4 regions of the Brevibacillus sp. B_LB10_24 genome follow, and region 4 is predicted to be linked to each of the others. Evidence: riboswitches for the same ligand, from Rfam matches in the RefSeq annotation. Region 4 holds a riboswitch; each other region holds the start of a gene.
The links. Region 4 has a riboswitch for cyclic di-AMP ahead of ectA (diaminobutyrate acetyltransferase). Riboswitches for the same ligand answer to the same signal wherever they lie in the genome.
Positions count from the first base shown of each region.

Region 1: linked by a shared signal. The riboswitch ahead of ACI7RC_RS24700 (C40 family peptidase) and the one ahead of ectA (diaminobutyrate acetyltransferase) in region 4 are both predicted to bind cyclic di-AMP.
Region 2: linked by a shared signal. The riboswitch ahead of ACI7RC_RS13925 (3D domain-containing protein) and the one ahead of ectA (diaminobutyrate acetyltransferase) in region 4 are both predicted to bind cyclic di-AMP.
Region 3: linked by a shared signal. The riboswitch ahead of ACI7RC_RS18740 (CAP domain-containing protein) and the one ahead of ectA (diaminobutyrate acetyltransferase) in region 4 are both predicted to bind cyclic di-AMP.

Region 1 covers NZ_JBJQOQ010000042.1:9,404-15,407, reverse strand. The annotation lists gene ACI7RC_RS24725 (sensor histidine kinase) at 1-991, opposite strand, end outside; gene liaF (cell wall-active antibiotics response protein LiaF) at 1,005-1,763, opposite strand; gene ACI7RC_RS24715 (class I SAM-dependent methyltransferase) at 1,801-2,355, opposite strand; gene ACI7RC_RS24710 (PspA/IM30 family protein) at 2,420-3,133, opposite strand; gene ACI7RC_RS24705 (hypothetical protein) at 3,197-3,607, opposite strand; cyclic di-AMP (ydaO/yuaA leader) riboswitch at 3,892-4,022, shown strand; gene ACI7RC_RS24700 (C40 family peptidase) at 4,035-4,520, shown strand; gene ACI7RC_RS24695 (response regulator transcription factor) at 4,693-5,415, shown strand; gene ACI7RC_RS24690 (sensor histidine kinase) at 5,417-6,004, shown strand, end outside.
Region 2 covers NZ_JBJQOQ010000013.1:71,452-77,455, reverse strand. The annotation lists gene addA (helicase-exonuclease AddAB subunit AddA) at 1-2,197, shown strand, start outside; gene ACI7RC_RS13925 (3D domain-containing protein) at 2,272-2,901, opposite strand; cyclic di-AMP (ydaO/yuaA leader) riboswitch at 2,906-3,063, opposite strand; gene purU (formyltetrahydrofolate deformylase) at 3,277-4,173, shown strand; gene ACI7RC_RS13915 (alpha/beta hydrolase) at 4,221-4,892, opposite strand; gene ACI7RC_RS13910 (CoA transferase subunit B) at 4,967-5,623, opposite strand; gene ACI7RC_RS13905 (CoA transferase subunit A) at 5,645-6,004, opposite strand, start outside.
Region 3 covers NZ_JBJQOQ010000022.1:76,729-82,732, reverse strand. The annotation lists gene ACI7RC_RS18760 (hypothetical protein) at 1-117, opposite strand, end outside; gene ACI7RC_RS18755 (sulfite exporter TauE/SafE family protein) at 548-1,345, opposite strand; gene ACI7RC_RS18750 (M15 family metallopeptidase) at 1,634-2,461, opposite strand; gene ACI7RC_RS18745 (hypothetical protein) at 2,854-3,282, shown strand; cyclic di-AMP (ydaO/yuaA leader) riboswitch at 3,420-3,585, shown strand; gene ACI7RC_RS18740 (CAP domain-containing protein) at 3,590-4,321, shown strand; gene ACI7RC_RS18735 (aldehyde dehydrogenase family protein) at 4,376-5,791, opposite strand; gene ACI7RC_RS18730 (LacI family DNA-binding transcriptional regulator) at 5,846-6,004, opposite strand, start outside.
Region 4 covers NZ_JBJQOQ010000029.1:41,621-47,624, forward strand. The annotation lists gene ACI7RC_RS21280 (heavy metal translocating P-type ATPase) at 1-963, opposite strand, end outside; gene ACI7RC_RS21285 (DUF3885 domain-containing protein) at 1,672-2,307, shown strand; gene ACI7RC_RS21290 (RsiV family protein) at 2,368-2,592, opposite strand; cyclic di-AMP (ydaO/yuaA leader) riboswitch at 2,857-2,990, shown strand; gene ectA (diaminobutyrate acetyltransferase) at 3,262-3,777, shown strand; gene ectB (diaminobutyrate--2-oxoglutarate transaminase) at 3,837-5,075, shown strand; gene ACI7RC_RS21305 (ectoine synthase) at 5,081-5,461, shown strand; gene thpD (ectoine hydroxylase) at 5,508-6,004, shown strand, end outside.

The sequences.
Region 1 (6,004 bases), on a different contig from region 4:
GAAGGCCGTACGAGGTCAGCTTTTCATCATCCGGATCAAACCCGATCCCGTTGTCGCTGACCCGCAGGCGGACCTGCTCTCTTAAGGTAAACAGCTTCACTTCGATCTTGTCCGCCTGTGAATGGCGCAAGGTGTTGGACAAGGCCTCCTGCAGGATCCGGAACAGGTGGTCTTCAATTCCGCTCGGCAGGTCCTCAATCTCTTCCAGCTCCCAGGTGATATTGATCGGGTGCTTCTGGGTCAGCTCTTCCAGAAGGTCCGTTACGGCCTCGCGGAGCGGGCGGTCCTGCAGCGTTGCCGGGCGAAGGTGCAGCAGCAATGCCCTCATTTCCGCCTGCGCCGCTGCTGCCATCTCCTCTACCAATTCAATCTGCTGCATAGCCCGCTGCGGGTTCTGCTCCATCATACGTTTGATCGCCGCAGTCGTCATCGCGATGGCAAACAATTGCTGACTGACGGCATCGTGCAGTTCGCGGGCCAGACGCTGCCGCTCTTCCACTACAGCGGCATGCCTTACCTGTTCGCCCAATGCGGCGTTATGATTGGACAGGCGCTGCAGGGAAGCCACCTGATCCTCCCACTTCTCCGCGATCCGGTTAAACTGCCAGCCGATCTCCCCGATTTCATCCGTGCCCAGCTCCGGGAGCCGATAAGAGAGCAGGCCGCGTTCTAGGTTCATCGTCGCCTGACGCAGTGTATTTAAGCGCTTTTTCAGCAGGTTGCCGATCACGTAGCCGCCTGCAATCCCGACCACGGCCGCCGTCAACAGCGCGAGCAAAAAGAGGCCGGAGACCAGGCCCCAGTTGATCGACTCCGGCAGTTGTACGCCGAGATAATCGCTAACCAGCTGCGATAGCTGTGTGCTTGTCCGAAGGTAGTGGACAACGGCAAACAGCACGGCAAAGATCGCGGTGACAATCCCGGCGCTGAGCCAGACAAATTGCTTGACGAACTTCCACTGTATACTTCCAAGTCTGCTTTGACGAGCCATGTGAGACGCCCCCTTAGATGTATCTCACATCGACGTCGCCAACGATCAGCGAGACGATTATTTTCACTTTGCGCGCAGCATCGTCGTAGTGCTCGGCGGTCATGACCACTCGACGGTTCAATCCGCCCTGACGATGCCCGAATACTTCCAAATCCCCTACGGTCACCTCCGCAGATACGGCTGCGGGAAGATCGGCCGGTACGTAGATCGTCACGTCACCCACCCAGCCGTTTACAAACAAAAAGGCCTCTTCTTCGAGGATAATCGCCCGTGACAGGTCAATGACCACATCCCCGACACCGTGCCAAATATGAAGCTGCCGCAGTTCAAAGCGGCCTGATGTCAAGTGATAGTCGCCGATCAGCGAACTGCGGGTCTCTCTATGTGAAGACTCGCCCTCTTTTGCGAAGCCGGGATCGATTCTCATCCGCTGCCCGGAAGCGGGTTCCTTCTCCGCAGGCACCTGCCGGCGAGAGCGAATCAAACGCCATCCAAAGTTAATAAACGCGATCGCGATCGCAATCCCGATCACATCGCCGATGTCAATGTGAAACCACTGATCCAACAAGATGAGCAAGCCGATCCCGCCGACGATTCCGCCCAGCCACCGGCGTCCTCTCGTCCACCAGCGCATGCCGAGATAGACGATCAACAGCGGGAACAGGCTAAATAAGTTAAAATCAATCAGATTAAGCGCGTCAAGAAAAAGACCAAAACCAATAAATACGAGGATGATGCCAGCAATCAATTGATTTAATCGCGATAGTTTCACAGGGTCTTTCCCTCCAAACGCAGCCAGAAGCAATCCATTATTCCTGCAACCGGCAGGTGTACACAAAAGCAGGCGGAACATTGAAAGGCGTAAAGCTGATGCTCACCTTCTTAAATCGTTCTTCCAATTCTGCTTTCATCTGCAGCGAGTACTGAAATGTGACGAATACACCTTCCGGATCCAGCGTTTCCACCACATTGTCGAGAATTTTCGTCCGCACTTCGACTGGAAATACGGCAAACGGCAGCCCGGAAATAATCGCGTCCGCAGGCTGCAGGTTCATCTCTTTTACATAGCTGGCCAAATGAACCGCTTCCGATTGAATGAGTATTCCCGGAAAACGTTCTTTCAGCATCTGCTGAAACCGCGGGTCCTGTTCCACGACAAAAAAATTCGTCTCCGGACGCTTCAGCCGCAGGATCGCTTCCGTAAAAACACCCGTTCCCGGCCCCAATTCGACAATGGTTTTGGCAGAGACCCACGGAACGTTTTTCATCATTAGCCGGCATAAAAATTTCGAACTGGGAGCAACGCTTCCCACACGGGTAGGATTAGAGAAAAAACGTCGCAAGAAGACGAGAAAATCTGACACAGGGCAAACCTCCTAGGGGAAAAGCAGCCCGCTTTTTACGGGCTGCCGAGACTATCAAATCTTGCTATCGGGACAGGTGATCGCCTTGCTCTTCCTGTCTGGTTTCGTCTGTTTTTTTGTCGAACAGCCGCTCTTTGCGCAACGCCAGCTCCTGATCGATATCGTCTGCTTCTAACGCGTCGAGTGAAGAATGCAGACTGCGGCGGCCTTCGTTCCAATGTCCGGTGAGCTCTGCTTCCGCTTCCATCCGCATGACTTTTTCTTCCATACGGCTAAAGCCGCGGGTCGCGCTTTCACAGCCTATACCATTTATTACGTGATTCAGGTGCTTTTGGGTACGGGCTACTTGCGCCCTGGACATCAACGTGTATTTTTTCGCTCTCATCTTGTAGAACTCGTCTTTTAACTGCGCCAGTTTTTCTCGCATTTGCCCTGCTGCTTCTCGGGCCGAGTGGTACAGCGCTTCGTTTTCGGAAGCCCGGGTTTCAAAGTATTTTTTGTCAATCAGGGCGCGGCGGGCCAGTTCATCTTCCCCTTCGCCAAGCGCCAGGTTGATCTGCCGCTCCCGCTTCTCCACCATCCTCAAGGCTTCTTCCCACTGCTGGCGAAACTTCTTTTCCAGCGCGACTTGCCGGGCCACGGCTACTTCAGCTCGTCCAATCTCCGACTCCATGTCACGCATATACTGGGTCAGCATCACTGCCGGATCTTCCATCGAATCGATCACATCATTGACCGAAGCTACTGTTAAATCACGCAATCTCTTTATGATACCCATGTAAATTCCTCCTCATTTTATCATTACGGTATAGCGGGTCAAGATATTTTCCTTCTACATTTTTCAAGGACGGCGAGACCGCAGATCGTCTTCCCACGAATCCAGGGTGTCCTCCTTAAGTACGCTCCTCGCCCACTTGCGTTCATAGTACGAAACCTCTTCTGCAGACGGTTCCGGATGGCTCCTGATCAGGCGATACCCGAGATAGAGTATCCCGACGGCGATCAATGTGCTGAACAGCAGATGAACCTTGCCGGTCAGCATCAAGATGCCGAAGAAGACCAGGAATGCCCCCCAGATGCGGCCGCCTGTCGATTTGGCTGCGAGCAGCTTGCTCCCGCCCCAGAAGATGACAGCTCCCGAGATGAGAAAGCCCAGCAGTCCTTTGACAAACCCCAAGTGGCCAAGCAAGATGACTACTCCGAGGAACAGCAGCGCGGTTCCGAGAAGCAGCTTCCCCGACCGCTCACTCATCGAACATCCCTCCGTTTTCTTCTTTAACTCTTGCTCACAACTTTATTGTAGACGACCTGTTTTGCGAGTATAACGGACGGGCGATTGGTTTTTGCGTCCGTCCGAAGGCGGAGAAGCACGTCCTGCCAAAATCGGACAAGCCCGCCGAAAGCGTCAAGCGACGAAGAAACCTGCTGTGCGTTTCGGTAATATGACAGGAAATTGTGACGAAATTTTGAACGATTACGCAAAATAGAGGAAATCCTTGGACAACCTCGAATTATTTTGTTCATTGTGTAAAAAAAAATCGAAAAAAGCCGAATTCCATCATGGAAGCGGGGGAACCAATGTTTTGGGGTGAGTAGCTGTTTCGACAGTTTAGGGAATCCTTTCGCCCGAACCCTTCAGCTAACCTCGCAGGCTTAAGGAAGGAGCAGCTTCATTGCGTATGCGTAAGTTTGTTTGTTCATTGATTTTGGCTGGAGTGCTTGCCAGCGGAGCCGGTTCGGTGTTTGCAGCGGAAAACCCGCTTATGGGCACCATCGAAAACCTTTACGGCGTTCCGTATAAAACGGCAGGAACCACCACCAAAGGGTTTGACTGCTCCGGTTTTACACAATACGTCTTTCAAGCGTTAGACGTCGAGATTCCCCACTCTTCCGCATCACAGTACGAGTTAGGGACCGCTGTCTCCAAAGACGAATTGCAGCCAGGAGATCTGGTGTTCTTCAACACCAATGGCCACAGCATCTCCCATGTGGGAATCTACATCGGCGACAACATGTTCGCCCACTCCGAAACCGGTAAAGGGGTTACCAAGACTTCGCTGAACGATCCCTACTACTGGAGCAAGCGTTACGTCGGAGCAAAACGAGTAGCTATTCCGGCACTGGAAAAAGCACAAGAAGATAGCAAAGAGAAAACGGAAAACTAACTTTAGAAGTCAGAGGGTAAGCGCCTCTGGCTTTTTCTGACGAAATTTAGTACCAGATCCCAAGATAACCTCATAGGAATTCCCCTACAGACTGTTATTACCACTGTGTATTCTTTCGTTTCGTGATATGATGGGAATGAGAATGTGACTTTGCAGTTGGAGGGGATATAGATTGAAAGAAGAACACATTCTTGTGGTTGACGACAATCAGGAGATCACCGATCTTCTCCAAGATATATTCGAGAGCGAAGGTATGAAGGTATCGATTGCAAACAGCGGCGCCCAAGCGCTTTCCTTGTTGGAAAACGGACTGCATCCGGATCTCATCCTGCTCGATATCATGATGCCGGGCATCAGCGGATACGAGCTTTGCGCCCAAATTCGCCGCGAGTGGGAAATGCCCATCCTCTTTTTAAGCGCAAAAGGAAAGGCTGTCGACAAGGTGGTGGGCTTTGAAATCGGAGCCGACGATTATATTACCAAGCCCTTCGATACCGAGGAGCTGCTAGCAAGAGTTCGCGCCCACCTGCGACGGTTTGAACGGATTCGCCATATCGGGCAGCGCGAAAACACCAAGCAGGAAGCTGCAGCGGCGATGAGCCAGCTTTCCTTTAAGGGGCTCGAAATCAACAAAGAAACGTATACCGTCTACGTCAATGACGAAAAGGTAGACCTTTCGACAAAAGAATTTCAGCTATTGGCCTTTTTAGCCGAGAATCCGGGCATCGTCTTTACCCGCGAGGAAATCTACGACCGCGTCTGGGGATACGGATACGGCTCGCTCAACACGGTCACGGTACACATCAAAAACCTGCGCGAAAAGCTGGAAAAGGATCGGACATTTATCAAGACCCAATGGGGAACCGGCTACGTTTTCATAGGGGAGCGTATTTGAGATGAGAATCGGCACGAAGCTGTTCTTGTCTTTTTTTGCGATTATTTTGTTTCATCTGTTAACGTATCAACTCATCTTTAAAAACATCATCGTCGAGCAGATCAAAAATGACCGCTACGAGCAGTTTTTAAGCGAAAAAGTGGCGGCCCAGCGCGTGCAAATCAATCAGCTGATGCGGACGAACTCTTTCAAAGACCCGCTTGAAATGCATGAACTCAGCTCTGAGCTGCCAGAAGATCTGATGTACAAGGTTACGGTGGAAGACGCCAATGGGACGACCCTCTATACAAAGGTCTCCCAAGCCTACAGTCTGAAGGGGCCCAACAAAAAAGAAGTGGCAGAATACTACTTTCAGCATGACCCGGGCAGCCAGGAGCGCACCGTGATCACATTCTATACCGATGAATCAGACATCCTCGCCTCCAAAGGGGTTTCGATGTCGGTCTGGTACATCTACGGCAGCATCCTGCTCCTCGGACTGGTCTTCATGTTCATACTGGTTCGCTGGATCCTGCGCCCGGTCGGCGAGCTTTCGCTGGTCACACAGGAGATCAAGGACGGCAAACGGTACGTCTCCTTCTCCTACAAG
Region 2 (6,004 bases), on a different contig from region 4:
GGCAGATGAGGCTTCCGGCGGAGGAGTATCCGCTGCGGCAGATGAAGTGCTGGAAGCCGAGCAGGTCGGTACGGCACAGTTGGAGGCCCGGTTGATCGCCGAGCGGATCCGCATGTGGATGGAGCCGGGAGCGGGATCTGCACCGCTGCTCGTCTTTGACAAAAGCAGCGGCGGGATGCGGCCGCTCGCTTATCGGGATATCGTCATCCTGCTGCGTGCCAACGCCGGCTGGGCGCAGCCGATGATGGAGGAGCTGCAAGCAGCCGGGATTCCCGTGTATGCTGAGCAGAACGGAGGCTACTTCGCTGCAACCGAGGTAGAGGTCATGCTGTCGCTGCTTCGGATCATCGACAATCCGCAGCAGGATATTCCGCTGGCGGCAGTGCTGCGCTCGCCGATCGTCGGCTTGACCGAACAGCATCTGGCTGAATTGCGCATTGCCTATCCAGGCATTCCCTTTCATCAGGCGGTGCAGCTTTGCGTTCGCGAGGGGCGGGATGAGGGCGAGCTGGACAGGCGTCTGCGCGATTTTTTCCAGCGTGTCGAAGACTGGCGGACAGCAGCCAGACGCGGTTCTCTCGCTGATCTGCTGGCCCGGATTTACCGAGAAACGGGCTATCTGGAGTTTGTCGCCTCGCTGGATAACGGTCAGCAGCGGCAGGCGAATCTGCGGGCACTGTACGACCGCGCCCGCCAGTATGAGGCTACCTCGTTTCGCGGTCTGTTCCGTTTCCTTCGATTTGTCGACCGGCTGCAGCAAAAAGGGCGCGACATGGGAGAGGCACGGACGATTGGGGAAAATGAAGACGTCGTGCGGGTCATGACCATCCACAAGAGCAAGGGGTTGGAGTTTCCCGTGGTATTTGTCGCAGGGTTGGGGAAACAGTTCAACACGATGGATGAAAAGAAGCACTTCCTGCTGCACAAAGACCTCGGTTTTGGTCCCAAGGTATCCGATTCCGAGCTGCGTCTGCGATATCCCTGCCTCGCGTACCAGGCGGTCCGGCAGCAGCTTCACCGCGAGATGCTGGCTGAGGAGATGCGCGTACTGTACGTCGCCTTGACGCGGGCGCGGGAGAAGCTGATCTTGGTTGCTTCCGAGAAAAATCTGGCGAAAAGTATCGCCGCCTGGTGCGATCAGGCTGGCTCGGGGGATGCGCTGGCCGACGAGGATCTCATCCAGGCAAAAAGCAGCCTGGACTGGGTAGGCCGGGCCCTGGTGCGCCATCCAGCCGGGGCTGTCCTGCGGGACAAATGCCAGGAACAGGGAGGAGAGCTCTGCCTCACGACCGTACCTGATGACTCCCGCTGGTCGTTTTTCTTCTACCAGGCGGACCAGTTTGCGGCTAAAAAGGCGGAAACAAACCTGGATCGGCAGGTCTGGGAGCGAATCGTCAGCCTGCAATCAGTGGGAGAAAGACCGGAAGATCCATTCTGGCGGGAACAGCTTGAACGGCAGCTGACCTGGAGCTACCCGTATCTCCTGGCCGCGCAGACAGCGGCCAAGTGGAGCGTCAGCGAGCTGAAGCGAATGACGGAAGATGTCTCGGAAAGCGAGCAGCTCAGGCTGTCTACTGAGGAAGGCCCGGCTCGCAAATGGGCGCAGATCAACAAGAAGCCCCGCTTTCTGACGGAGCAGACAATCAAGACCTTTAGCCGGGCGGAGATTGGAACGATTGTGCACACGGTCATGCAGCAGCTGGACCTGAAACAACCCCTGGACGAAGCCGGTGTGCAGCACCAGCTGCGAGACTTGGTAGATCGGGAGTACCTCACCCGGGAGCAGGCTGCACAGGTAAACTGTCAGCAAATAGCCTCATTCTTTGCCTCGCCGCTTGGCCTGCGGCTAAAAGCGGCGGCCCGGGTGCATCGCGAACTGCCTTTTACGATGACCGTCCCATTGGATCAGATCATGTCTGACGCCATTGCGGAAACAGGGGAGCAGGTTATCGTGCAAGGGGTCATCGACTGTCTGGCAGAAGAGCCGGACGGATCGCTGATTATGGTCGACTACAAGACAGATGCCATGATCGGCAGCGACCGGGCTGCCTCGCTTGTTCAGCTAACCAACCGCTATCGGAAACAGCTCCAGCTTTACACGCAGGCAATCGAACAGATCTGGCAGCGGCGAGTCGATAAAAGCTACCTGTACTTCTTCTCCGCGGGCGAGGCCGTCCTTATCGGCGAAGGCGAATGAAAAAGAGGAACGCCCCGGGATCATGTCATGGATCCCGGGGCGTTCCTTGTCAAAATAGCGAATAGCCTATAAAGTTATTTAAGTACGTAAACCTTGATATTTTGCATACCGAAGTAGGATGCGTCATTCGTTGGCAGGAAGATGTCTACACGCTCTCCCTTGATCGCGCCGCCGATGTCTGCCGCCTTCGCCACCATGCCTCCGCCTGGCAAATGGGGGGAATTGTATCCCGTGATATAGACGGTGGAACCGAGCGGAATCACCTTGGGGTCTACCGCGATGGTTCCCACTTTTAATGGATTGCCGAAGTAATCCACGCCAGCCCAGCCGCCGTTTTCCTCCGCAGAAGCCGTATAGCCGGTAGCTTTACAAGAGATGACACGGCTGAAAGACAAGGTTTTGCCGGCAGGGGTGGTAATGGTGCTTCCCAATTCTTTCGGAGCAGTGGCACTGGCAGCCACAGCTGTTGCCTTCTTGGTCTCCGGAAGCTGAATCTTTTGACCAATTTGCAAATTGGTCGGATCGACACCCTGGTTGGCGGCAAGGATCGATTGCAGGGGGATGTTGCGTTCCTGCGAAAGTTTGAAAAATGTGTCATCTTGTTTTACTTCGTAAGTAGCGGCAAATGTTGGGGTAGAGATACTTGCAAACAGCACAGCGCAAGCCATGGACGCCAACGTTTTTCTGGCTGACCACTTTTTCATCAACATCTTCTCCTTTCACATGCCTACGAGGTTAGTTGTCGGGTTCGGGTTAAGGAGGCTGCCCTACGCAATTGCGATTCACCCCAAATCGATGGCCGCATGTGCCATCGATAAAAAAAGTCCCCCGCACTTCTGTTTAGGAAGTTTCGGCGATAACAATCAATACAATATCATAGGTTCTTGTTTAAAATAAATGATAAATTTATAGTAGCGGTGTAAATCTTTACCCCTTGACAGTCAGGATTTTTCTTCATGTCTTTCCATGGTGGATGTTTTTAAGTCAATGTATACAAGGGATGGAATCGTTTGGACTGACTAAAAATACGTGTTATACTATAGGGAAAAAACGCAACGAGAGATAGAGGAGAGAAACAAATGAGTCAACTTTCAGACAGCAGGCGGCGCGCCTACCAGGAAAAGCAGAAGGACCACGCCCGCATGCTCATCACCTGCCCGGATCGGCCGGGAATTGTCTATGCTGTATCCCAATTCTTAGCCGAAAACGGCGCGAATATTTCACAGTCGGATCAATACTCGACCGATCCTGAGGGCGGCCGCTTTTTTATGCGGATCGAGTTTGACCTGCCCAATCTAGAGGAAAGATGCGAAGAGTTAAAGCGAAGTTTTCAGCCGATTGCAAACCGGTTTCAAATGGACTGGACGCTCGTAGAGGCCCGCAGGCTCAAACGGATCGCCATCTTCGTATCCAAGGAGGATCACTGTCTGTTGGAACTCCTGTGGCAGTGGCAGTCGGGTGCCCTGCACGCCGATATCGCAATGGTCGTCAGCAATCATCCTGATATGAGGGAAACGGTAGAAGCGCTTGGCATCCCATACCATGTGATATCTGTCACGAGCGAGACAAAGGCTGAGGCAGAGCGGCGGCAGATGGAACTGATGAAGGATATCGACCTGATCGTTCTAGCCCGGTACATGCAAATCCTCTCACCCCAGTTCCTGCGGGATTATCCGCAGCGAATCATCAACATCCATCACTCCTTCCTGCCGGCGTTCGTCGGCGCAAAGCCGTACGATCAGGCGTACAAGCGCGGCGTAAAACTGATCGGAGCTACCGCCCACTACGTGACGGAGGAGCTTGACGCAGGTCCGATCATCGAACAAGACGTCCAGCGGGTGACACATCGGGACGATGTCGAGGCGCTTAAAATGAAGGGACGGCAAATCGAGCGTACCGTTCTGGCACAGGCGGTCACCTGGCATCTGGAAGATCGCGTCCTGGTCTATGACAACAAGACCGTCGTCTTTCCCTAAGGGGAGAGACGACGGTCTTGGTTTGAATTGCATGCCGTTAGCTCCTGTTATTTCATTCGTTCCTTCAGGATCTCGGATACGTGTCTGATCACATCTTCTGCCTCGGGTCCGTGCAAGATCAGGTGACCCGATTCGGGGAAGGAGAGGAGACGCGTGTCAGCGCTTCCGACGTGTTTTTGCAAGTGGCAGGCGCTGACCGCCTGTACCGTGTCGTCCTTCTCACCCTGTACGATCACATAAGGACATGTCACCCGGGGCAGCAATCGCTTCGTTTCCGCCAGGAGCATGCGAAACTCCAGCATGCTCCGTATAGGGAATTTTGCCATCCCGTTCATGTAACGGGAGAGATGGGTGCGAAAATCGTTGCGCAGATTAACAGCAGCCTGTTTGATATCCCAGTAGTAAAAAGGGGTGTTGAGCGTAAACAGGTGGTGCACGGGATGGCGGGAGGCGATCTGCAGGGCTAGCAGGCCCCCCATGGAGAAGCCGATTACCGCGATTTTATCGCATCGCAGGCTCAGCCGTTTGTACGCTTCTACGGCTGAATCGATCCAGTCGGAACGCCTGCTTTGACTCAGCAGGAGGCGTCCGGCACCGTGCCCCTCGAGTGTAGGGCATTCGACAGTATAGCCCTGTTTTTGCAGAGCCATAGCCAGAGGCAGCACTTCGTGAACGTCGCCGGCAAAGCCGTGAAGGACTAAACAACCAAACGCAGACATCGTGGACATCCTTTCGAAAAGACCAACTCCTGTTGCCGAATCAGGCAGTTGGAGTTGGCTTTTGACACAGCTTTTTATAGGGAGGTGGTCTTGATCTGATCAGAAACCCGCAGGGGAGGCTGCGTGCAAGCCTGGATATCCTCCGGCGTGTACCCCGGAGCGACTTCTACCAGCAGCAATCCTTCCGGAGTCACATCCAGTACGGCGCGGTCCGTAATGATCCGGTTTACGACCTTTTTGCCCGTCAGCGGCAGCGCACATTGGTTTAAGATCTTCGGTTCGCCGTGCTTGTTGACGTGCTCCATGATCACAACGATCTTCTTGGCGCCGTGAACCAAGTCCATGGCGCCGCCCATTCCCTTTACCATTTTACCCGGAATCATCCAGTTGGCCAAATCGCCCTCAGCGGAAACCTCCATCGCCCCCAGAATCGCCAGGTCAATGTGTCCGCCGCGAATCATGGCGAATGATTCTGCGCTGGAGAAGTAAGCCGCTCCCGGGATTGCCGTAACCGTTTCTTTCCCGGCGTTGATCAGGTCGGGATCGACTTCCGCTTCGGTCGGGTAGGGGCCGATGCCGAGCAGCCCGTTTTCCGATTGAAGTACCACATTCATTCCTTCGGGGATATAATTGGCGACCATCGTCGGCATGCCGATACCCAGATTGACGTAGAAGCCGTCCTGAATTTCCCGGGCTGCCCGCATCGCCACTTGTTCGCGAGTAAGTGCCATGAAAATCCTCCTCTTTTTCGCTTATTTTTGTACGGTGAGCCGTTCGATTCGCTTTTCGAAGCGGGGGGCCTGGATCAAGCGCTGGACGTAAATGCTGGGAGTGTGAATGTGTTCCGGATCAAGTTCACTCACTTCGACAATTTCCTCAACCTCAGCGATGGTTACTTTTCCGGCGGCAGCCATCATCGGATTGAAGTTTTGCGCTGTTTTGCGGTATACCAGGTTGCCCAGCTTATCTGCCTTCCACGCTTTGATCAGGGCAAAGTCGCCCGTAATGCCTCGCTCGAGCAGGTACTCTTTGCCGTCAAATACCCGCGTTTCCAGCCCTTCCGCGATCGGAGTCCCGACACCGGCAGGCGTGTAAAATGCGGGGATACCGGC
Region 3 (6,004 bases), on a different contig from region 4:
GGCGTGTTCCTCATGAGATAGACTGGAGTTGGCATAAGCAACTTGAACTGATTCACCAAAACCAAATGGCATCAACATGATGGCAGCTAAAGCAAGCGATACGATTGTCTCTCCCATGCAATTCCTCCTAATATTGGTTGAACTTCTGGCTGTCCCTTCCCACCCTGATGCCTTGTTTTTATGTTATGACGCGCAATCCTTGGCAAATGTTTCATTTGGCTTCTATCGCAGAAGTCGTTTCGTCCCCTCCTGTTTTTTTCTCTACTCCCGGTACTCTCTGTAGTGTCGCTCGGCACCCGGGTGCAGCGCGAGCGGAAGTCCCCTCCATGAGCTGTTCAGGTCGATATGCCGTTGACTCCTCCAATTCGCATCATCTTTTTCCCCCTTATGTCTTTGGTAGCGCTTTCGTAAAGAAGCAATGCAAAGAAAGACAAGCAAGAATGATGCCAATCGCAAACATCCCATCGACAGCAAAGGAGGGCATAAAAAAAGCGGCAAAAATTGCCGCTTAGCCGGAAGCTTTTGCCGTTCATTTTTTCCGCTTTTCTCATGTCAGGATGTCAAACCATACTTTGACCGCCGTTGCTGTAATAAATACGGTCAGGATGATCCGCAAGTATTTCCCGTTTACCTTGCTGCCGACGAACGATCCCAGCGGAGCGCCCGACACGCTGCCCAACACTGTGAAAAAGGTGGCCCAAAACGGGATGGGACCGGCCGCCAATTTGCCGGTAACGCCCCCTATTGCGGAGATGAAGACGATCGCCAGAGAAGAGGCGATGGTGATGCGCGTAGGTATTTTCAGAAGGGTCAGCATGATCGGGATCAGGATAAACGCCCCGCCTGCTCCGACCGTCCCGGAGACAAGCCCTACCAAACCGGCTGACAGGGCAGCCACCGGCTTGGGGTAGACAAGTTGTTCTGCATCCAGTTCTTCCCGCTTTCCCCGATTGGGGATGAGCATCAGGATCACGGCCGCGACTGCGACGATCCCGTAAATGAGATTGATCGTTTCGCTGGGCATGTATTTGGAGCCCGCTGCTCCAATCAAGCTGCCGACGAGAATACTGCTTCCCATGGTCAGAACAAGCCCTTTATGTATATAAGATGGTTCGTGTTTCCTTTGCATGCGGTAGGCGAGTACCCCCGACAACGACGCAAAAAAAACTTGGAACATGCTGATAGAAGATACTTCCTTCGCCGTGAAATGGCCGACACCAAACCAGTCGGGCACATACAATAACAGAGGAAAATTAATGACTGCTCCGCCAATGCCGAGCATTCCCGAAAAAAACGATCCGATCAGGCCGATGAAGAACAGAACCAGATGATGCCCCAGGCCCACAAAATCCCTTCTTTCCAAACCTGCTTTTTTGCCCGCAGGAGATAACGCAATCCTTTGCTCCTATCCTTTTAATCGAGGTGTTTTTATGCTGAAACTGCTTCGAAAGTTCAAGCTTGAACATTGCCCTATATGCAATGAAATCCTGCAGAGCCAACACGGCAGCCTCTGTTATACCAAGGCTTGCCCCCACGGCCATTATACCGAAGAAACGTACTGCCATCTAGGGGTGCGAATTGTCTATAAAAAATAGTGCTCTGACTCATCTCAGGAAATTTTTGTCAGGGGCAGTCATTTTGCCCCAGATACAGGGACCGCATTGTAGTACTCCTCCAAGCACTGTCCTTTTTCAGCCAACTCCTTGGCAAGCTGGACACCTACATAGCGGATGTGCCAGGGTTCATATTCGTAGCCGGTGATCTCCACCTTGTCTTCCGGATAGCGAACGATAAAGCCGTATTCCGGTGCATGTTTGGCAAGCCAATCAGCCTCGGGCGTCCCGGCGAAGCAGCTCTCCGCGGCGCATTTGCCGTCAATGCCGGATACATCGATGGCCAGCCCTGTCTGATGCTCGCTGGTGCCGGGAACTGCGCTGTACATTTTGGCAGCCGCCTCGCCATCCCGCTGCACATAGCTTTCAAATAGTTTTGTCTGCCGGTCATAGGAGCGGTATCCGGAGACTCCGGCGAGCGAGATACCGTCTTTCTTTGCGCCGTCAAACAGTTTCTCCAGCGCATCTGCGGCTTCCTTGCGCAGTTTCCGTTTTTCGATTTTCTCTTGGAAAATAAACGGCACATTTGGGTAGACCAAATCTTGCGGCTCATAATTTTTTGGCAGAGCATACTGCTTGTCTACCAGGACAGTGACGCTGTCAGGGTTGGCAACTACTTTAAGGCCATCGATGGTACCGGATGTTTCTTGAACCGGAGTGCTCTCCTGGGAATTTTGCGATTCGGGGTTGCCAGCCGTTTTTTCGTCCGGAGGGACAGTGGGTTGTTGTTCTTGGGAAGGGGAGACGGTCTGCGAAGGTGTCGGGTCTTGTTGTTGATCTTCACAGCCTGTCAATGCTGCGAGAAACAGGACACTGCTGAATACCATTGCCGTCATGATCTTCTTCATGTTGAATAAATCCTCCTTAAAACGCTTGGTGTACATGGATATTGCAAGGCTTAGCCGCTGTGTCAGCTCTCTTTGCTGCGCCTGCTTTTGGCCGGTGCCGGGAACTTTTTGCTCCGGTTTGTCCGTATTTTCCATCATACACTCATCCTCTGCGATATTACCAGATTTTTTATCGATTAGTTCATCCGCTTCCGCTTTTTTCGTTTTGTCTCTGATTGCACAGGATGACAAGCGGGAACGTTCGGCATTTGTCTTTTTATGTAAAGACATTCATTTAGCAACTTTTCCCATCACTCACCTAAAAACTAGACGTCTACCGGTAAGCAAACGTCCATTCATCCCAAAATATTGTGCATATACTATGGTACATTCTCACAGAGGGGAGATATTTGATGAGAAGCAGACGCAAAGCCGACAAGAAGGCTAAAGTCCGGATGGTCAGTTCATTTTCGCCTTATTACGGCCCGCAGGCTGTCAGCCCTTACTTTGGAAAACCTTGTCCGCCGGTTGTCAGTCCATTTCAGACGACCAGACCGTATTGCCCGCCCGTTGTGAGTCCATACCACGCGGCCAAACCGTATTGCCCGCCGGTTGTCAGTCCTTTTCAAGCTGTGAAGCCCTTTCCGACACCGCCAGTCGTCAGTCCTTTTGCGAAGCCCCCGGTCGTCAGTCCTTTTGCAAGACCCCCGTTCATACCACCATTTGTTCAACCCTTTTCCGTTTGCGACCCATGCTGCGCCAACTGCACCAGATGCATGACGACCGGCAACAACTCAGCCTGCCGTTACTGCCGCAGACACTGCGGCTGGAACAAAAAATGACAAATCGTTCCGGGTGTACGGAAAATGGGGCCCGGCCACGCTCGAAACTTGGTTGTTTCGGGCTTTTTACATAAAATTGGCGTTTGTTAGCAGATATACCAACATTCAATAATTTCATCAATTCGCATTCTCTGTTATCCTTGTAGATGCCGAAACTTCAAAATACATCGAAGTGCGGGGGACGCTTTTCGACAGAAAGGCCTTTTTGGCTTTCTGTATGGGGTGAATCGCTTTGCAAGCGTAGGGTTGTATCCTCAATCCGAATCCGACAACTAACCTCGTAGGGCAAAAAAAAGGAGACGATACGATGAAAAAATTTTCAGCCAGAAAGTCCCTTCTCGCCATTGTTCTCGGAGTTGCCGTAGCCGGCATTTCTACTTCTGCATTCGCTGCAACTTGTCCGCAGCAGGCAGCCAACGATCCGGCACAACAGCAGATGATGTATGTCTATCCGCAATTCCAACAACAATGGGTGATCTACCCTCAGCAAAATCATAACATTCCACAACAACAGCAGCAGTATTTCTTCCAACCCGCCAACAAATGGCACCAGCCTGCAACAAACTACAGTCAACCGGTACAAGCTCCAACACAACAGCCGGCAAATACACCAAGCCAGCCTGCCAAAGCACCTGTAGCCAAAACCCCTGATGCCTCACAAGGAAATGTCGACAACTACGCCAAAGAAGTATTTTCACTCGTCAACCAAGAACGCCAAAAAGCGGGTCTTCAGCCGCTGAAGTTGGACGAGCAGCTGTCTTCCGTCGCGATGAAAAAAGCCGTCGACATGGAGAATAACCATTACTTTGACCACATCAGTCCGACCTTGGGCTCTCCATCTGACATGATCAGCCAAAGCGGCATCCAATACATGACCATGGGAGAAAACATCGCAATGGGTCAACGCAGTCCGCAAGAAGTCATGCAGCAGTGGATGAACAGCGAGGGCCATCGGGCAAACATCATGAACTCGAACTTTGACACCATCGGTATTGCCTATTACAACGGCTATTGGGTACAAGAGTTTATCGGAAACTAAACATGACGTGAAAAAAACAAGGCGGGCACCGGTGCTCGCCTTGTTTGTGTTTGCCTACAGCGTGACGACGATCAATTTGCTCTCGGACATTTCCTGCATCGCGTACTTCACGCCTTCGCGCCCCAAACCCGAGTCTTTGACGCCGCCGTAGGGCATGTGATCCACCCGAAACGTCGGGATCTCATTGATCAGCACTTGTCCCACTTCCAGCTTCCGGGCAGCGGCGAACGCCGCCTGAATATCCCGGGTGAAAACGCCTGCGTTCAATCCAAATCGGGACGCATTGGTCTTCTCGACCGCCTCCTCCATAGACGTTACCCGGTCGATGACGACGACAGGTCCAAACACCTCCTGACATACCACGCGGCTGCTCGGATCGGCGTTCAGGATCAGGGCGGGGCGAATCACGCTGCCGTCCGTCTCCCCTCCGTAAACCACCGCTCCCATGCGCCTGGCTTCCTCAATCCATTCAAGAATCCGCTTGCGGGAGCGCTCGTTGATAACGGCGGACACATCCGTATTTTCATCCAGCGGGTCTCCTGTGCGGAGCTGTTCCATCCGCTTGCGAAATTCTGCTGTAAAGCTGTCGTACACGTTCTGATGGACGTAGATCCGCTGCGTGTGAATGCAGACTTGTCCGGCGTACGAAAACGCCCCTTCCACGGCACGAGCCACACAGCGCTCCAGATCGCAGTTCTCATCGACGATCAACGCGGAGTTGGAGCCCAGCTCAAGCGTGAGTTTCTTCAAGCCGGATTGGGCGCGAAGCAGTTTCCCGACTTCGGGACTGCCGGTAAAGGAGAGTTTTTTGATCCGTTCATCTGCTGTCAGGACCGGACCCAGGACTGCTCCTTCGCCAGACACGACGTTGAGCGCACCGGCTGGCAGGCCTGCTTCTGCAAGGATCTCGGCGAGTACATAGGAAGAAAGCGGCGTCTGCTCTGCCGGCTTCAATACGACCGTATTGCCGACAGCGAGCGCCGGTCCCACCTTGTGGGTGACCAGATTGAGCGGAAAGTTGAACGGGGTAATCGCAGCGACCACACCCAGGGGTTCGTTCACGGAAAAGGCAAGCCGCCCTTCTCCGCCGATCGCTGCATCCATCGGAATGGACTCACCGTTCATCCACTTGGCACCCTCGGCAGAAAAGCGGATCGTCTGAACGGAACGGCCCACTTCCGCCCGGGCCGCTTTGATCGGTTTTCCCGCTTCCTGTGCGATGATCCTGGCCAACTCCTCCGTCCGCTCTTCCATCAGCTGAGCGGCGCGGTTCAAGATAGCAGAGCGCCGATGGGCAGGAAGTGTCTTCATCTCGGCAAAAGCGGCATCCGCCGCCTCAATCGCCGCCAGCATCTCTGCTTCGTCGGCATTGGCGATCGATCCAAGGCGTTGATTGTTGTACGGATTGTAGAGTTCATAGGTTTGCTTCGCAGGCACATAGCGGCCATTGATAAAGAGATCCTTATTCATGACATCTGCCTCCTTTTTGATGTATACGTATTCATTATTGCCTGTACTTGCCTGCTACGGCGGGCAAGCACCGGTAGTTTCGCGAACGATCAGCTCCGGGCGAAGCACGATCTGAATCGGCTGCAGCGCCTCCTCCTCGGCTTCAATCAGGTTCATCAGCATCTCAATTGCCAGCACCCCCATCTGCTGCTTGTAGTTACCGACGGTCGTCAG
Region 4 (6,004 bases):
GTTGGAGATGGCCGACAACGTGGCAGGCATGATCGAAGCGACCAGTGCACAAGGAGAAGCGACGACCAGAAATACCATCGCTTTATAAAAGGTATCTGTCCAGCTCCAGCCCAGCAATACCGGGGGAAGCGAGATCAAGAGCAGCGTAATCAGGATAATCGCCCTGGCGTAAATACGCTCAAAACGCTCGATAAACAATTGGGATGCTGGCTTTTCGCTTTGCGCTTCCTGAACCAGCCGGATAATTTTGGCGAACAGGGTTGATTCGCTCGGTTGCGACACTTCGATAAATAAAGCGCCCTGCCCGTTTAACGTTCCGGCAAACACCTCATCGCCCGCGGCTTTATCCACCGGAAGCGACTCTCCGGTAATAGATGCTTGATTGACAGAAGAATTGCCTCTTGTGACAGTGCCGTCAGAAGGGATACGCTCGCCCGGTTTGACCAGTACGATATCGCCGACACGCAGTTCTTCGATCGGTACGACAATTTCCGTTCCGTTTTTCACAAGCAAAGCTGTTTCCGGTTTTAGGTCCATCAATGTGGAGATATCCCGATGGCTGCGGCCCATCGTATAGCTTTCCAGGGCGCCGCTCAAGGAGAAGATAAAGATCAGTACAGCTCCTTCGGTCCAGTAGCCGATACTGGCTGCGCCGATTGCCGCAAAGATCATCAGCAGATTGACATCGAGGTCTTTCTCTACAAAAAGGGTATGGATTCCTTCCTTGGCCTTGACGAAACCGCCGATGATAAACGAGAGCAGATACAGGATGATCGACGCGGTTGGGGCTGCGGTCTCCAGACTCCAGGCCGCACCGATCAGCAAACCGCTGGCGAGAGCCGCCGCCGCCTCTCCATACCGCTCCGCAAACTCGCCGATCTTGCTGCTTTTCCCCGCCGGCGCAGCCTTTTTCAGTTGTGCAGATTCCGTTACACTGCTGTTTGTCGCTGGAAGCATAGTCATACGTACACCCCTCCTATATGAGAATGAATCCCATTACTAATGCCTCTAAAATGGGTCATGCTGTTCCATGAAGGAACAGCATGATCAAACGAGAATGATTTTCGTTTTTACTTTATTCAGCTTTATTGGGAGAAGGAAACTTTACAATAATTATTATAAAGTAATAGTGGTGACAATGTAAATACTTTTTTTAAAACTATAGATCGCCAGAATCATCGCCCAAACGAAAAAAGCTTTTCCCCCAACGAATTGGAGGAAAAGCAATGGATGCCGGTTGATTTGCCGGCTATGACTTTGACCTGGCTAATAAAGTTCCGGCCGCTTCCGGCTGGCCGTATGAGATCATTTCCGCAACGTGTGGATGGCTGGCCTTGGCAGACCACTCGCGGACGCGGCGCTGATGATCGAGCGCAATGAAAATACATAGACTTGCATACGCGACTAAAAGCAGGGTTAAGATGGGAAGCAGCATACTTGTCATAAGCCTCTCCTCTCAAACAGTCCGATCAAAATTGATAATCATTATCACTAGAGTAACCCATTTTGCCGTCAAGGTCAATCGTTTTCACCATTTTTTTCGTGGTACACTATTTTTGTTATTTTTATGTAGGGACGGGCTGTTGTGACACCTGCAGTTTGACGATGAGCTCCAGATGAGTATCACTAATAATATAGCTCAGTATTACACTAAAAGATTGGAGTGTTTATGTGCAACTCGAACATTACCTGAACAGCAGCTTTCCTAATCTGAAGCTAAGACCGCCTCTCTTTTACAATTGGGAACTAGGGATTCGGTTTGAATTGGGAGACCCAAACGAAGAAGACATAAAAAACTATATGGAGCGTGTCTATTCTCGTGCGACGACACTTTTCAAGGCACTTCATTCCGCAAAAGATGAGATCATCATTGTAGCAAACATTCATCACGACGGTGAAGAAAACTTATTCCGAAGACGAAAAATAAAGACATTTCAGCACTATATAAAGTCAAAAAAAGTCTTGTACAGGTTACAACACAATGTTATTCCTTATGTTTTTGAAGATGTTTACGATATCTACGATTTTGAAACCCATAGATTTGCCTTAAACTGTCAGGTTGCGGATGTAAAGTATGCGAACTTGATTAAAGCGATTTGTAATCAAGATATGGGTATAAAACCTAAGATCTCTCATGATGTATTCTTTGTTAACCTATCGAAAAATTCAATCTTCCACATTTACGATGATCGAGGTTGTGATGTAATTGCTTCATCCAAAGAATCCATTCGGTTTTTGTATGAACAATACAATAATTGGATTTTAAAATACGATGAAGAGGCAATTGACAGGTTATTTCTAAATTGAATAAACTTGCCACGATAAAGAGTAGTCATGACAGGTTTTTATATGAGTCCGTAATTCGTTTTACTGAAATAGATTACTGCCTTTCGGAATCAAAGACGCCAGCGGTATTGCGAATTCCGGGATCCCTGCTGCGTACGGCGTATACTCGTACAAACCGACGTAAAAGTCGACGGATTCTCCACGCAGGTAAAAAGGTTGATCATCAGAAATTGACGTAAACGGTGGAATTTGATACCCCATGTTTTCCGCTACAACCCGCAGCGGTACGTAAACCTCGGAGTGCATAATCAACGGTTGGCTATTGGCTATCTGATCGTGGCCATTGAGTCCGCTTGAATTGCGTGAACTCTTCTAACAATCTGACCAATGATGGCAGGATATGGGCGTAATTTTCTGCATAGGGCTGATATTTCCAGTTGATGGGATGAGAGGGGCCGAGAAGGGAAAATCGAACGGATTACCAGGGGTGTGCCTATTTCGATGTTATGGTAACATACAAACCATGTTTTACCCCAGTCGGATGAAAAAGGAGAGCGAGCGAAAAAACAATCAAATAGCGGGCCTAGTTCCGTTTTCGAAACGGAAGCGGGGGAACCACGTTTTGGGGTTAATTCTGTGCATGCAGAAGGGATGCGTCTCTGCCATCCTACCCGTCAGCTAACCTCGTCGGCTAAAGCAGATTTTCATCTTTCTAAAATGATTGATCCCTTGTGTACGCTCTTTTGCGGCAGCAGCCGGCGTACCCAAGTTACAAACCAGTCGACGCATCTGCTTGCCGGGTTGCCCAACCCTTATCCCACGGCAGCAGTTCGTCGACTTTTTCTATGTGCCATTCGCATGGTCTGACCGACGTTGCAGGGCGCGTTTTTGCGCACAACCATAATACTGAATATTGGTAATATTCATACTAAAATACACTGTTGATGAATCGAGACCGTGAAAGGAGGTGAGAAGATGAACACGGCTGCAGGAACAAAAAGCCGGGCGACAATCCGCAAAGCATCGGCCAAAGACGGTGCCGCGATGTGGAGATTGGCGGCGGAGTCGAAGGTGCTCGACCCCAATTCGCCTTATGCGTACCTGATGGCAGGCAGCTATTTTTCGGAGACATGTGTGGTAGCCGAAGTGGAGGAGGAGCTGATTGGTTTTGTCACCGCCTTTTGCCTGCCTGATAAGCCTGATACCTTGTTTGTTTGGCAAATCGGAGTCAGCGAAGGGCAACGGGGGAAGGGAATTGGCAGCAGCATGCTGCGTGCATTGCTGATGCGTGATGCCTGCCGGCAGGTCAGGTATCTGGAGGCGACCGTCACGTCGTCAAATGAACCGTCAAAGGCTCTTTTCCGCAGACTGGCGGCGGAGATGGGCACAGCCTGCGAAGTGAAGCCATGCTTTCCTGCGTCGCTTTTTCCCGGGCAGGATCACGAAGCGGAATGGACGTATCGCATAGGACCGTTAGACAAAACACGATAGGAGGTTACGCATTGAAAGCAATTGCCGAGACGCGAACACCCTTATACGTATTTGAACAGATGGAGTCAGAGGTTCGGAGTTACTGCCGAAGTTTTCCAACCGTTTTTACCCGGGCAAGCGGGTCCAGATTGTGGGATCGACAGGGGAAGGAGTACATCGACTTTTTTGCCGGGGCGGGGGCCTTGAACTATGGTCACAACCATCCCCGACTGAAAAAGCAGCTGATCGAATATCTGCAAAACGACGGGATTACCCACAGCCTGGACATGGCGACAGATGCCAAGGAAGCGCTGCTGCGCCGGTTTCACGAAGTGATTTTGCAGCCGAGAGGGCTTGATTACAAGGTGATGTTTCCTGGACCGACGGGGACCAACTCGGTAGAGAGCGCGCTCAAGCTGGCGCGAAAGGCGACGGGCAGGGAGCTGATCATGAGCTTTACCAGCGGCTTCCACGGCATGTCCCTCGGCTCGCTGGCTGTGACGGCGAACCGGATGAAGCGGGGAGGAGCGGGCATACCGCTCGCCAACACGGTTGTGATGCCGTATGAGAATTACCTGGGGAAGGATTGGGATACCACCGAGTACATTGAACGTCTGCTCGAAGACGATAGCAGCGGCGTATCTCTCCCTGCGGCTATGATCCTCGAAACCGTTCAGGGAGAAGGCGGGATCAATGCGGCCAGTATCCCCTGGCTGGTCAAAATCGAGCAGCTCTGCCGCAAGCACGGCATTCTGTTGATCGTCGACGACGTGCAGGCGGGCTGCGGACGAACAGGACCTTTTTTCAGCTTTGAGGAAGCCGGGATCAAGCCTGACATTGTCTGCCTCTCCAAATCGATCGGAGGTTACGGTTTGCCCATGGCCTTGACACTGTTTCGCCCGGAGCTGGATATATGGAAACCGGGCGAGCACAACGGCACCTTCCGCGGGAACAACCTCGGCTTTATCGCGGCTGCTGAGGCATTAACCTATTGGGAAAACGACGATTTAAGCAGGGACGTCCGAATGAAAGGCGACCTTGTTCGCCAGCACCTGGAGCATCTGGTCCAAACCTATCCGTTGATCAAAGGAGAGGTGCGGGGAAGAGGACTGATGCAAGGAATTGCCATCGGGGTCGATGATTTGGCTGACCGGATCTGCTCGCTTGCCTTCCGCCGCGGGCTGATCATGGAGACATCGGGACCAAAAAGCGAGGTTGTCAAGATCATGCCGCCATTGACGATCGATGAGCTGGACCTGAAAAAAGGCCTGTCTATATTAGAGGACGCGATCAAAGAAAGCCAGGAGAAAGGAAGGTAGGTACCATGATCGTAAAGCATTTACAGGATATTATCGGCACAAAGGACGACGTTGACACTCCTACGTGGAACAGCAGAAGACTGCTTCTGAAAAAAGACAACATGGGCTTTGCCCTGAACGATACGCTGATCAAGGCCGGTACAGAAACGTTCATCTGGTACGCGAACCATCTGGAGGCCGTGTACTGCATCGAGGGGGAAGGAGAGATCGAGGTGGTCGGCGGTGAAACCTACCCGATCCAGCCGGGCATGATGTACGCCTTAAGCGGTCATGAGAAGCATTACCTGCGGGCGAAGAGCACGATGCGAATGGTGTGTGTGTTCAATCCGCCGCTGACCGGGCGCGAAGTACACGATGAGAACGGAGTATACCCCTTGGTTGAGTAAATCGGCAGGATGAGATTTGGCGAAAAACCTGGAAGGAGAGGAAAGTATGAACCAACGCTACGTCGTCATGGAGGATTGCTATCCATCCCGCATCGAGGATACACCAGGCATCATCGAGCGAAAGGACCCTGTCGTCTATTCGGACGCAGGCTCCGGCACGTCCGAGCTGGATGCAGACATGCTTGCGTCCTATGAACAAAACGGATACCTCAACCTGAAAGGCTTCTTTTCGGCTGAGGAGGTCAAGACGTTTCGGAATGAGCTGCAGAGGCTGTGGCAGGAAAACAGGGAAACGGAGCGGAAGGAAGTGATCCGCGAGCCGCAGAGCCGCGAGATTCGCTCGATTTTCGCCGTACATCGAGACAGCGAGGTCTTTCGTCGGCTGTCGCAGCATCCGCGGCTGCTCGCCATCATCAGGCAGATCTTGGGCAGCGACGTGTACGTGCACCAGTCCCGGATCAATTACAAAAAAGGATTTACGGGCAAGGAGTTTTATTGGCACTCCGATTTTGAGACCTGGCACGTAGAGGATGGCATGCCGCG